3 regions of the Shewanella rhizosphaerae genome follow, and region 1 is predicted to be linked to each of the others. Evidence: predicted binding sites of a transcription regulator. Region 1 holds the regulator's gene; each other region holds the start of a gene.

Region 1 (4,129 bases):
GACAGAAGCATTCGGATCACAGGGCGTGATTTCCTCATCACGGGGGAAGGCCTATATGCCGATCTCAACGCCCAAAATATAAAACTGACGAGTCAGGTAGAAGGAACATATGAAACTAAATAGCCTTATTCTTGCAGGCCTGCTGCCCCTGGTCAGTATTGGCGCCCATGCCAAGGTAAACGACCTGCTGCAAGAGGTTAAGATCTCTGCCGCCAGCCAGGAAGCCGACATTAAGAACAACCAGATCATCTTCCACGGTCCGGTCGAGGTCACCCAAGGCTCAATCAAGATATTGGCCAGTGAACTACGCGCCTTCAGCAAAGAGAAGAACAGCGGCAAGATACTGATCGCCACCGGCAACCCGGCCACTTACTCTCAGGTGATGGAAGATGGCCGTCCCGCCTCGGCCAGCGCCAAGGAGATACGTTACGAGCTTTCCAGCCGCACCCTGACACTGATCGGCGACGCCACCCTGGAACAGGAAGGCAGCCAGGTCACGGGTTCGCAGATCCGCTACAACATAGAGCAGCAACAGCTGATCGCCGAGAGCACAGGCAAAGACAGAGTGATCACCATCATTCAGCCTGAAAACTATCAGGAACAGATCCAGCCAGAGCAGAAGCCCGAGAAGAAACCAGAACAGGAAAAACAATGACAGACCTGATCTTGAAGGCGGAGAACCTCGCCAAGAGCTATAAGAGTCGTGCCGTTGTCCAAGACGTGAGCCTCACGGTCAAGACCGGGCAGATCGTCGGCCTGCTGGGGCCAAACGGCGCCGGCAAGACCACCACCTTTTACATGGTCGTCGGCCTGGTACAGAGCGACAAGGGCCGCATCTTTATCGACGATGACGACCTGACGCTAGACCCCATGCACCTGCGCGCCCGCAAAGGCATAGGCTACCTGCCCCAGGAAGCCAGCATCTTCCGTAAGCTCTCGGTGCGAGACAACATCATGGCCGTGCTCCAGACCCGCAGCGATCTTAATAACGATGGCCGCGAAGAGGAGCTGGAACACCTGCTGGAAGAGTTTCACATCACCCATATCCGTGACAGCCACGGCATGGCGCTCTCGGGCGGTGAACGTCGCCGGGTGGAGATCGCCAGGGCGCTTGCTGCCAACCCTAAGTTTATACTTCTCGACGAGCCGTTCGCCGGGGTCGATCCCATCTCGGTTATCGACATCAAGAAGATCATCGAACAGCTCAAGAATCGCGGCCTGGGGGTGTTGATCACCGACCACAACGTGCGCGAAACATTAGACGTCTGCGAGAAAGCCTATATCGTCAGCCATGGTAATCTGATCGCCGAGGGCACACCCGCCGAAATCTTAGACAACCAGCAAGTACGAGCAGTGTACTTAGGTGAACAATTCAAGCTATAGTTAATCTTATAATGGGGCCACAGAGGAAAAACCACGCGTTAATTGTGGCCTTAGGCACTATCCGATATATTTGTCCGGCACATATAGCCAGAGCTTTCTCATTTTATAATTAGAAACAAGGGAATAGCAGTACGATGAAAGCGTCACTTCAGCTCAAAATGGGTCAGCATCTCACCATGACGCCCCAGCTACAACAGGCCATACGTCTGTTGCAGTTGTCGTCATTAGAGTTGCAGCAGGAGATCCAGCAGGCATTAGAATCCAACCCGCTACTGGAGTTGGATGAAGAGCAGGAGAGCGCCAGCATCGAGCTGCAAGACGATAGCGTCGGCGACAGCTTCGACAACAAGTACGACGACAAGATAGAGCTGGATTCGAGCCAGGATAACTCAGGGGTCGAGACCTCTGATGCCCTGACTCAAGACTCTATGCCAGACGAGCTGCCGGTGGATACCACCTGGGATGAGGTCTACACCGCCTCGCCAAACTCAAGCTCGGGCGCCATGCGCGACGACGACATGCCTTTTCAGGGCGAGACCAGCGAAGGTCTTTACGAACACCTGGAATGGCAGAAGAACCTGACCCCTTTTTCCGATAACGATCTGGCCATCGCCACCGCCATCATCGATGCCATCGACGAGCGCGGTTACCTGACCCAGACCTGTGAAGATATTCTCGAGGCCATGGGCGACCCTGAGATCGAACTCGACGAGGTCGAGGCGGTACTCAAGCGAGTACAACACTTCGACCCTATTGGCGTGGCGGCCCGTGATCTCAGCGAATGTCTGACCATTCAGCTAGCCCAATACAGCGACGATACCCCGCACATCGCCAACGCCCGCATGCTGATCAAGGAGCACCTGGATCTCATCGCCGGACGCGACTTCCGTCTGCTGATGCGCAAAACCAAGCTCAAGGAAAATGAGCTGAGGGATGCCATCGCCCTTATTCAGACCCTGAATCCCCGTCCCGGTCTCGCCATCACCGCCAGCCGCGATGAATACGTGATCCCGGATGTGACCGTCACCAAGAAGAAGGGACGCTGGGTAGTCGAGCTCAACCCTGACAGCATGCCCAAGATCAACGTCAACCAGCAGTATGCCGCCATGGCCCGCAGCACTAAGAGTCAGGCGGATGGCCAGTTTATTCGCGGCCACCTGCAGGAAGCTAAATGGTTCCTCAAGAGCCTTGAGAGTCGCAACGAGACCCTGCTCAAGGTGACCAACTGTATCGTCGACTTCCAGCAAGGTTTCTTCGAATTTGGCGAAGAGGCGATGAAGCCCATGGTACTGAACGACATCGCCGAGGCGGTGGAGATGCATGAATCCACCATCTCACGTGTGACCACGCAAAAATATATGCATACCCCGAGAGGGATCTTCGAGCTTAAATACTTCTTCTCCAGTCACGTCGGTACCGACGATGGCGGAGAGTGCTCTTCAACAGCAATACGTGCCTTCATTAAGAAGCTGGTTGCTGCGGAAAACCAGAAAAAGCCATTGAGCGACAGCAAGATGGCTCAACTCTTGGCCGAACAGGGGATTAAGGTGGCTAGACGCACCATTGCCAAGTATCGCGAGGCAATGCTTATACCTCCCTCAAATCAGCGCAAGAGCTTATAAAACAAACCTGGAAACTGGAGGACTATCTTTATGCAAATAAACCTGACTGGGCACCATATCGAGATCACCCAATCTCTACGAAGCTACATCGAAGAGAAATTCACAAAGCTTGAACGTCATTTCGATCAGATCAATAATGTGCACGTTGTATTAAATGTCGAAAAGTTGCAACAGAAGGTTGAGGCAAAGTTACATCTCCGTGGCGGAGAAGTGTTCGCAACATCCGAACATGCGGACATGTATGCCGCGATAGACTCCCTGATTGACAAACTCGATCGTCAGGTCATTAAACACAAAGAGAAGCTTACTAAACATTAACGATGGAACTGAGTACCATCCTGCGGCCGGAGTGCACCACCTGCGCCACTCCGGGCAGTAAGAAAAAGGTACTGGAGCTTATCAGCGACTTAGCCGCTGTCCAGTACCCCACCCTCTCCTCTCAAGAAATATTTGAAAGCCTTCTGGCTCGAGAGAAAATGGGCAGCACAGGTATAGGCAATGGTATCGCGATTCCTCACGGACGGCTGACTAACATAGATCAACCCGTGGCCGTACTGGTGAAATGTGCTGAACCAATCGCATTCGATGCCATTGACAATCAGCCCGTCGATATCCTTTTTGCGTTATTGGTGCCCGCAGATCAATGCGAGCAACATCTTAGCACCCTGGCCGCTATGGCCGAGAAGCTCAATGATAAGGCGATCATGAAGCAGCTAAGAAAGACCCAAGATGAATCCGAACTCTATCAGGTGATCACCCAATGAAATTGGTTTTGGTATCCGGACGCTCAGGATCGGGAAAATCCGTCGCACTCAGGGTCCTAGAAGATCTAGGCTACTACTGTGTCGACAATCTGCCCTTGCAGATGATGGAGTCCCTGCTTGAGCAGCTCAAGGGACGCAGCGATCTCGTGGCCATCAGCGTCGATGTGCGCAACATGCCCAGCGAAGAGATCCAGCTGGAAAAGCAGCTGGCCAAGCTCCCCAAAGATACCGAAATCTTAAGCTTCTTCCTGAACTCCAGCGACAATGTGCTGCTCAAGCGCTATAGCGAGACCCGCAGACTACATCCGCTGTCACGCTCTAAGGTCTCCCTCAAGGAGGCTATTCAGCTCGAGGGCAAGC
Region 2 (4,129 bases), 1.1 Mb from region 1:
CATTCTCGTTCATGCTCTTCTCATACCAAACGCGGTTCATGGTTAACGATAACCTTCATATATACTCCTGGCCTGCATATCATGACTCATTTTTATCAAGCGACAGGCCAAACAGAGGCCACATCTTACCCTAAGCCTGCCCAGCTGGCAGCATGACCTTTGCAATTTAGCCAAAGCAATAGACATTTAGGTAAAGCATTAGACATTTAAGCAAAGCGTTGGACTAAATCGCGCCATTTTTCTACACTGCGGGGCAAATCATTCACCCAAGAGCCAAGATGAACCGACCAAGTCCCAGCATACTGCTACTGATCGCCCTCTATATTGTTATCGCCATCCTCGCTGGTTGGCGCGCCCTGGACAGCCAGACCCTAGATCTCTTTACCCTGGGCGTGATCCCTGTGCTCATCGGCCTCATCGCCCGCACCAGCTGGGCAAGCCTGGTGCTGAAGATCTACATTGGCATACAGACCCTGGGCTTCACGGCGCTGGGCGCCACGGCGGTGATCGCCTATCAGATCACCCCGGAGGACGTTAAGGTAGTGGTGCGTGGTCAGGAGCTGCCCATCTGGGCCATCGCCCTAGTCGTCACCGCTCTACTGAGTTTCCAGTGGTATATGGCCTTCTCCAAGGGACTGAAACAGTATCTGCCGCAGGCGGCTCAAACCAGCGACCAGACCAAGGCCTAATCCCTCTATCGGGGAGGTTTACATCCCATCTCCTCCCCAGCTCTTATCTGACAGGCCTTCGTGCCAATTCAGTCAAATCCAAACCGCTTTCCTCTGTCACAGGGTTAAATTTTTACTGAATTTGACTGAAAGCACCCTTTGAGCGCATAAAACCGCTTTCATTATAGGGATGCTTGTGGCATGTTAAGTCCAGCAATTGCAAGTATCTAATGTAATTGGTATTACTAAATCTACGGAAAGAAGAGACTATCCAAATGAATAAAACTGAACTTGTTGCAAAAATAGCGGAAAGCGCTGAACTCACTAAAGCTGAAGCTGCTCGCGCCTTAAAGTCTTTCGAAGAAACGGTAGCGGAAGCGATGAAGAACGGCGAAAAAATCTCTATTGTAGGTTTTGGTTCTTTCGAGACCACTAGCCGTGCAGCACGTACAGGCCGCAACCCACAGACGGGCAAAGAAATTCAGATCCCAGCGGCTGTAGTACCTAAGTTTAAAGCCGGTAAGACGCTAAAAGACAGCGTAAACTAAATCGGTATTTAATCCGTCGAAAAAACCTCCTCCATGGAGGTTTTTTTATGCACCCTCCTAGTGCATCCTCTGCCTCATTTTTAACCAATTCGTTGCCTACTTCTGATGCAAATAAAATAAACACCTGAAAAATAACAGATAAATATTTGGCACGCTCTTCGCTATAGCTTGTACGCGGCCTGACAATACTCATAACAACAGGCAGGGCCGCTCCCATAGACCAATAAGAAGGAATGAGTATGAAACAAGCATTGCGAACCCTAAGCCTACTCGCGGGCACCTTGATGGTTGCCCTACCGGCCAGCGCTAGCGTCACGGGCAACATAGGCGCAACCTCCAACTACTTGTGGCGCGGCGCCACACAGACGGGAGATGCGCCCGCGGTTCAAGGCGGCATAGACTTCGAACACGACAGCGGTCTCTACCTCGGAACCTGGGCGTCTAATGTGGATTTCGGCGACGACACCAGCTATGAGATCGACTTCTACGGCGGCTATGCCGGCAGCATAGGGGAAGACTTTGGGTATGACATCAGCTATCTCTACTACGCCTACCCAGACAGCGATTCGAGCATAGACTTCGGTGAAGTCACCCTGGCCCTGAGCTGGAAGTGGTTCAGCATCGGCTATTCAAAGGTGGTCAATGCCGGCAGCGACGTGGCATCGGATCCTTTCGATGAGAAAGATCTCAGCTATATCAACGCAGGCGTCAGCTTCCCACTGTCGGAGACACTGTCTATCTCGGCCCACTATGGCTACTCCAGTGGTGATGTCGTCAACGCCTGGTTCGATACCGACAACTATGCCGACTACTCTTTGTCTCTGGATAAGGAAACCGACTTCGGCACCATCTCCTTCCTGGTCAGCGATACCGACCTCGAGGGTGACGATCCGAAAGTGGTCGTTGGCTACAGCTATAGTTTCGATTTGTGATCTAAATTTAAATGAGTTGCCACTAAATTAGCTGGCAACTCACTATTACTCTAAAAATATTTCAATTAAAAACAGTTGATTAAAAACACCCACCCCGTATATTCGCTCACATTTTGTCTAAATCAACGACAAATACAATAGTGTTAACTCGATCAAACAAAAATCGAAAATCCCCTGCTATTTTTCTCATTAGCGCTCGCTAATGTGCTCACGCCTTAGGACGCTAAACTAGCTAACGCTTTGACTCAGTTAACTTTATGTTAAAGCGGCTCAGTGCTAAGCGGCACCAAATGAGTGCACAAGCACTTTATTTGACGAGGATTTCACTATGGCTCAGTTACTCGATGTTATTCCGAACGATGCTGAAATCGAAGCGATCACAGCACCCAAAAACCCTAAGGCCGCCTGTGAGCTGCAACACAGACGCGAAGTCAAACGTCGCCTAGAAGAGTTACTCGAAGAGGCGGCACTTAAACGCGCCATGGGGGGAGATTTCTACTAACCCCAGACTCCTTTGCCTCCTTCGCGCGACCACTGCATGGGGCCAGGCTCCATGCAGGCGTTTGCTCTCGACGTTGAGTATAAGCCTTGAGTACATCAAGGATATAGCACTCAAACTCAGGGCTCAAAGATTCCCCTTCTACCCAGGTTAAATTGGTGTAAGATTAAATTCAGCACATAACTTATTGATAGTCATAATTCTTCCAAGCGGTTTGTCTACAAGAGGTCACCATGACGCTGAGTAAATCCTTACGCCTTCTCGCCCCGCTGCTCCTGCTGCTTAGCGGCTGTCAGGGCGCCGAACCTCCCCAGGCCTTGGGCACACTGGAACGCGACCGGGTACTCCTGCGCGCCACCACCTCAGAGATCATCACGGCACTGCCCAAACGCGAGGGCAGCCAGGTCACCGAAGGAGAGTTGCTGCTACAGTTCGACACCCGCAAACAAACCGCTCGTGTCGCCAACGCCCAGGCCCAGTGGCAGAAGGCCCAGGCCTATCTGCTCAGACTCACCAATGGTGAGCGCCCCGAGGATATCGCCAGTGCCCAGGCTAATCTGGAGCGCGCCACCGCCGCCATGGTGCAAGCGGAAAAGACCTATCGACGCATAGACAAGCTCAAGCGGCAAAATCTGGTGAGTCAGCAAGATCTGGATCAGGCCGTTGCCAGCCGGGATCAGACCATAGCCGAACACAGCGCCGCCAATGAGGCCCTGAGCAAGCTTATTGTCGGCGTGCGCCAGGAAGATATTCAGCAGGCCCAGGCCGCCCTGGATGCCGCCGCGGCCGAGCTGGATCTGGCGCGGCAACTGCTGGATGACCTCAGCATCACGGCGACCCGCAGCGGCCGCCTCGACAGCCTGCCTTTTAACCTGGGGGAGCGGGTGCCCGCCAACGCCGTGGTAGTGGCGATTCAGGCCGACAAGGCCGCCTATGCTAGGGTCTATATTCCCGCCCCCGCCATGGCCAAGCTCACCATAGGAATACAGCTCAAGGTGCATGTCGACGGTCAAGAGCAGCCCTTCAGCGGCACACTGCGCTGGCTCAGCAAGGAGCCGGCCTTCACCCCCTATTACGCCTTGAATCAGCAGGACAGGTCTCGCCTCGTCTATCTGGCGGAATTCGATCTCGACGACGCGGCCCAGCGCCTGCCCACGGGGATCCCCGCCCAGGTGGAGCTGCCCTGATGCAACCAAATGCGGATCTGGCCATAGATGCCCGCGGCGTCGATAAGCAATTTGGCGATCTCTTGGCGGTGGCCGAGCTGGATCTACAGGTGCAGAAGGGCCACATCTACGGCTTTCTCGGCCCCAATGGCTGCGGCAAGTCCACCACAATACGCATGCTCACAGGCCTTCTGACCCCGACCCGGGGCGAGATCTCCGTGCTCGGCATGGCCATCCCCCAGCAGGCCGAGGCCCTCAGGCGGCGCATCGGTTACATGACCCAGAAATTCTCCCTCTACGAAGACCTGAGCGTCAG
Region 3 (4,129 bases), 690 kb from region 1:
GGCCGGGTCTATCCCCTCGGCCACGACTCGGGTGCAGAGATCCCTGTCTGTGATGATCCCCAGCAGAGGGCTGGTGTCGCCGTCTTCATCCTCCAGGGCATCTGGGTCGATCACCAGGAGGGCGGAGACATTCTCCTGGGCCATCATGATGGCGGCCTGCTGTATGCTTTCGCCCTTGTGGATCACAGGGGCGTCGCGGGTGAGCAGTGTCTTCACCTTAGAGGTGGTCAGGTCGTTCTGTTCGCTGGTGTTAGATACCGTTTGGCGTAGGCGGGCACTGTCCTCGACCTCGACGAAGTCGGCGAAGGTGTCGTACTGATCGTACAGCTGCTGGAAGATCGCCTCAGGGATGCAATAGACCAGGGTGTCCTCGATCGCCTTGACCGGGAAACGTACCTTGTTGTTGGTCAGCAGGCCCATCTGGCCGAAGAGATCGCCGCTGTCCAGGCGGTTATAGAGTTCGCCCTTGCGGCGATAGACCTCCACCACGCCGCTGCGCACCATGTAGAGGTCATGGATCTGATCGCCGAAGTGGATGATGGGGGTGTCTTGGCGGTAGTAGGCGATCTCCACATGGTGGCTCACCATGGCGACCACCTCGTCGGGCAGGGCGTTAAACGGGGGATATTGGCTTAAGAAGTTTTGGATCTCGTTTAACTCTGCTTCCATAGATCTGCCTGTGGCTGATGTTCTCCTGTCATGACTAACATACTACCCCATAGACCAGGCTATGTGTGGCGCCTGGCCTAAAAAGATCCCTAGCTTAGTGGGCCGTCCACAACATCTGGCCACATTGGCTGAGATCGTAGCCGCCCAGCTGAGCCGCCAGCTGGCGGGTCTGGGTGCTGCCGAGCATCTCGAACAGGGCCTGGAGCTGACGACGGAAGTAGATCCCCTGGGGCATCACGAAGTCGAAGGACTCGGTCACCAGAGGCACGAAGCTCAGGCCGCTCTCCAGCGCCACCGACTGACAGCCGAAGCCGATATCGGCCTCGTTGCGGGCGATGAAGCCCGCCAGCTCACGCTCGCTATAGGCGGTGATCTGCGGATTGAGCTGCTCTATGCTGGCCCCCTGCTTGATCAGCCAGTGTTCCAGATGTTGCTGACTACCTGCGCCAGCCTGGCGGCCGACCCATCGCCAGGGCAGGCCGATCACTTTCTCCTCTTCCTGGCATCTGTGGTGCATCTCGCTGCGCATCATCAGCCCCTGCTGGCGGGTGTAGCCGTGTACCATCACCCACTGCTGGTGGTTGGGGTAACCCTTGAGCAATGCCGGGTGACGTATGTTGCGCTCCTCCACATTGCCCCAGTGCAGGGTACAGACGTCGGCGTAGCCGCGCGACAGGAGATCCAGCCCCATGCGGGAGCCGGTTGAGCTGTAGCTAATCAAGTCGCTCTTGCCTATCTTTGACATGAGACGGGCCACCAACATGGAGAGCAGGGGATCGTCGCTTCCGGTGATATGCATGCGATCAGACAGCATGCCGCTATGGCAGGAGTCCATGACCCAACGGTCGATCAAAATCTTGGGGAACAGCCACTTACCCGTCACTTTAGTGGCCGGCAATATGCGGTCGTTGGCCATGGAGTAGACCTTCTTCTCGTTCAGGTCGAGATATTCGGCGACCTGTTTGGCGCTCATGTAGACCAGTTCGCTGGGTTCAGTCATGGGTAATCCTTTAACCTTCGCCGTTAACCTAGGTTACGTTTCGGCGGTGTGGCATCAAATTCGATATTTTCCGCACCATGATAGACGAGGAAGTGGCGCCCCTTGGCACGGGCGATCATGGTGATCCCCAGCTTCTGGGCCAGTTCCAGCCCCATCTGGGTGGCACCGCTGCGCGACAGCAGGACGGGAATACCCATCTTGGCCACCTTGATCACCATCTCTGAGGTGAGTCGCCCCGTGGTGTAAAACAGCTTGTTGCCACCGCCCTGCTGCTTGAGCCACATCTCGCCAGCTAGGGTGTCGACCGCGTTGTGACGGCCGACATCTTCGACGAAGCCGATGATCTGATCGCCCTCGCACAGGCCACAGCCGTGTACGGCACCGGCATTCTTATAGGTCTCGTTGTAGGCGCTAATGTTGTTAAGCAGGCTGTAGAGCATGCTCTGTTTCAGTTGCGGTGTGGGCAGGCGAATATCTTCGACGCCATCCATGAAGCCGCCATAGACAGTGCCTTGGCCGCAACCTGTGGTGACCGTCTTCTCCGCCAGTTTTTCCTCCAGGTGCGCCGTCGACTCCCTGGTGATCACCGCCGCCGAGTTGACCTCCCAATCCACAATCACAGACTCGAGCTGATGGACGTCGCTGATGAAGCCCTGGTTCTTCAAATAGCCCAGTGCCAGCGCCTCAGGACGGGCACCCAGTGTCATCAGGGTCACTATGGGGCGCCAGTTCAGGTAGAGGGTGAGGGGGCGCTCGCAGGCGATATATTTGTCGACCACTTCGCCCTGCTCGTTGATGGCTTTCACCGCCATGGTGAGTGGGGCATCGGCTTGGGTCTTGACCAGTGTGGGGTGATTGAAACTTGTCATTGCTCTCATCTTGTTGCATTGGGGGCGCACTGAGCATAGCAAGTATCGTTCCCACGCAAGGATTTCGAGTGTAAATGCGTGATCCAGGCGTCGACTTTGTGCGATGTCGCCCTTTTCTGTCCCGGCCAAAATGGCTTTTAGGACAAATTGTCCTACGCTTGTTAGGGATTTGATGATCCAGTTCAAACTATTCCCCTTCTAGCGGTGGCATGTAAATTGCTTTGTTAGGTCTATCGCTAACCCAATGCCCGGCGAATCAGCAATACGCCGGCCTGCTAGGCAAAACGGAGACGCAATGCAACATACCGAAAGTCAATGGCCCATGTATGTCTCACTGAAAAAGGTGGAGAAACAGATGGGGCGCTGGACCGCTGAAAGTTGGGAATTGGATCAGATAGTTCCCGCCACCCAGCCCGCACCAGCCGGGGCCCACATAGTGATGCTTGAACTCTACAAAGATGAGCGCGGCAGCTATCGCATCAACCTGGATATGGACAATGCCATGCTCTACGTGGTGTGCGACGAGCTGGAAGATGGCACCTGGGTGCCCGCCTATATCTCGGCCGACCAAAATGTCGCAGCCGGTTGCCTCGAGGGCGACACCCCAGTGCTGAACTTCCCCATGCCCAAGGCAATCGCCTGCTGGATAGAGGCCTTTATCACCCGCCACGGCGAGGTGGAGATCTGCGCCCATAGGCGCAAGCATGTCAATCGCCGTAAGAACGAGGGGCCGAGTACCAATCCGGATAGGGGGCTAGTGTCCTGATGAGTGATAAGCCAAGCGGACTCTTCGCACGCTGGACCCAGCGTCGCCAACAGGTGCAGGCCGAGGAAGAGGCGGCGCGTCTGGGCGAACAGGCCCTGGAAACGCCGGTCGAGCCATCGGTTGAGGCCGAAGGCACGGACGGTGTCGAAGCTAGCGACCAAGTCGCTCCCGAAGAGAAGAAGATACTGACCGCCGAGGACCTGCCGGATCCCGAGAAGATAGAGGTGGGCGGCAGCTTCGCCAGTTTCATGGCCGACAACGTCGATCCTGATGCCAAGACGGCGGCCCTGAGGGCCCTGTGGAAGCAGCCACACTATCACGAGATCGATGGCCTGCTGGAATATGCCCTGGACTACACAGATCAGCCCAAGCTGACCGCCGAGGTATCGGCCGAGTTAGCTAAGAAGGTCTTCAGGCATCTGACCAAGGATGACGAGGCGGCTACCGAGATGGCGGAAACCCAGCTGGCACAGCAGGAAAACGCTGGGACGCAGGTCGAGGACAATTTGGACAGGGCATCCGACGGGGTGTCCCAAAATGAACCAGAAATACAGGCCTCAACCAAGCCTCCTGTTGTTTAAGGTAAGTTTAGAGTGCTTTTAAATCCATAAATTTGGTACGTGAATTGCTGTATTAACGACAATTAACAACGAGTTAGATAATCGTTGAACTCAGGGTGAAGCTGGCGCAACAAGCGCATGCCGTCAGAGCACAACAGCCACCCGGCTGATACAGCAGCCAAATACTGCTTAGGAACGCAATGTGAGCATGCATTTAGAGACGAGCGACAATTTGGCCCACCTGAAACAGGTGCGTCAGCAAGTG

The links. The regulator sigma-54, encoded in region 1, starts transcription at its own class of promoters, with help from an activator protein. The targets are predictions, from matches to a motif close to GTTGGCACGNNNNTNGNNT.
Region 2: a site for sigma-54 is predicted at 1,362-1,380, ahead of K0I63_RS02185 (TorF family putative porin). Genes of this name have one in related genera too.
Region 3: a site for sigma-54 is predicted at 2,575-2,593, ahead of K0I63_RS00255 (formate dehydrogenase accessory sulfurtransferase FdhD). Genes of this name have one in related genera too.

Annotation. Positions count from the first base shown of each region.
Region 1 covers NZ_CP080420.1:3,947,677-3,951,805, forward strand. The annotation lists gene lptC (LPS export ABC transporter periplasmic protein LptC) at 1-123, shown strand, start outside; gene lptA (lipopolysaccharide transport periplasmic protein LptA) at 110-655, shown strand; gene lptB (LPS export ABC transporter ATP-binding protein) at 652-1,383, shown strand; gene K0I63_RS17095 (RNA polymerase factor sigma-54) at 1,518-3,005, shown strand; gene hpf (ribosome hibernation promoting factor) at 3,036-3,323, shown strand; gene ptsN (PTS IIA-like nitrogen regulatory protein PtsN) at 3,326-3,769, shown strand; gene rapZ (RNase adapter RapZ) at 3,766-4,129, shown strand, end outside.
Region 2 covers NZ_CP080420.1:473,625-477,753, reverse strand. The annotation lists gene K0I63_RS02200 (DUF4240 domain-containing protein) at 1-13, opposite strand, end outside; gene K0I63_RS02195 (hypothetical protein) at 279-689, shown strand; gene K0I63_RS02190 (HU family DNA-binding protein) at 944-1,216, shown strand; gene K0I63_RS02185 (TorF family putative porin) at 1,456-2,148, shown strand; gene K0I63_RS02180 (hypothetical protein) at 2,477-2,650, shown strand; gene K0I63_RS02175 (HlyD family secretion protein) at 2,881-3,834, shown strand; gene K0I63_RS02170 (ABC transporter ATP-binding protein) at 3,834-4,129, shown strand, end outside.
Region 3 covers NZ_CP080420.1:62,376-66,504, forward strand. The annotation lists gene K0I63_RS00245 (putative nucleotidyltransferase substrate binding domain-containing protein) at 1-669, opposite strand, end outside; gene K0I63_RS00250 (substrate-binding domain-containing protein) at 764-1,669, opposite strand; gene K0I63_RS00255 (formate dehydrogenase accessory sulfurtransferase FdhD) at 1,693-2,538, opposite strand; gene K0I63_RS00260 (DUF3305 domain-containing protein) at 2,834-3,304, shown strand; gene K0I63_RS00265 (DUF3306 domain-containing protein) at 3,304-3,885, shown strand; gene K0I63_RS00270 (4Fe-4S binding protein) at 4,073-4,129, shown strand, end outside.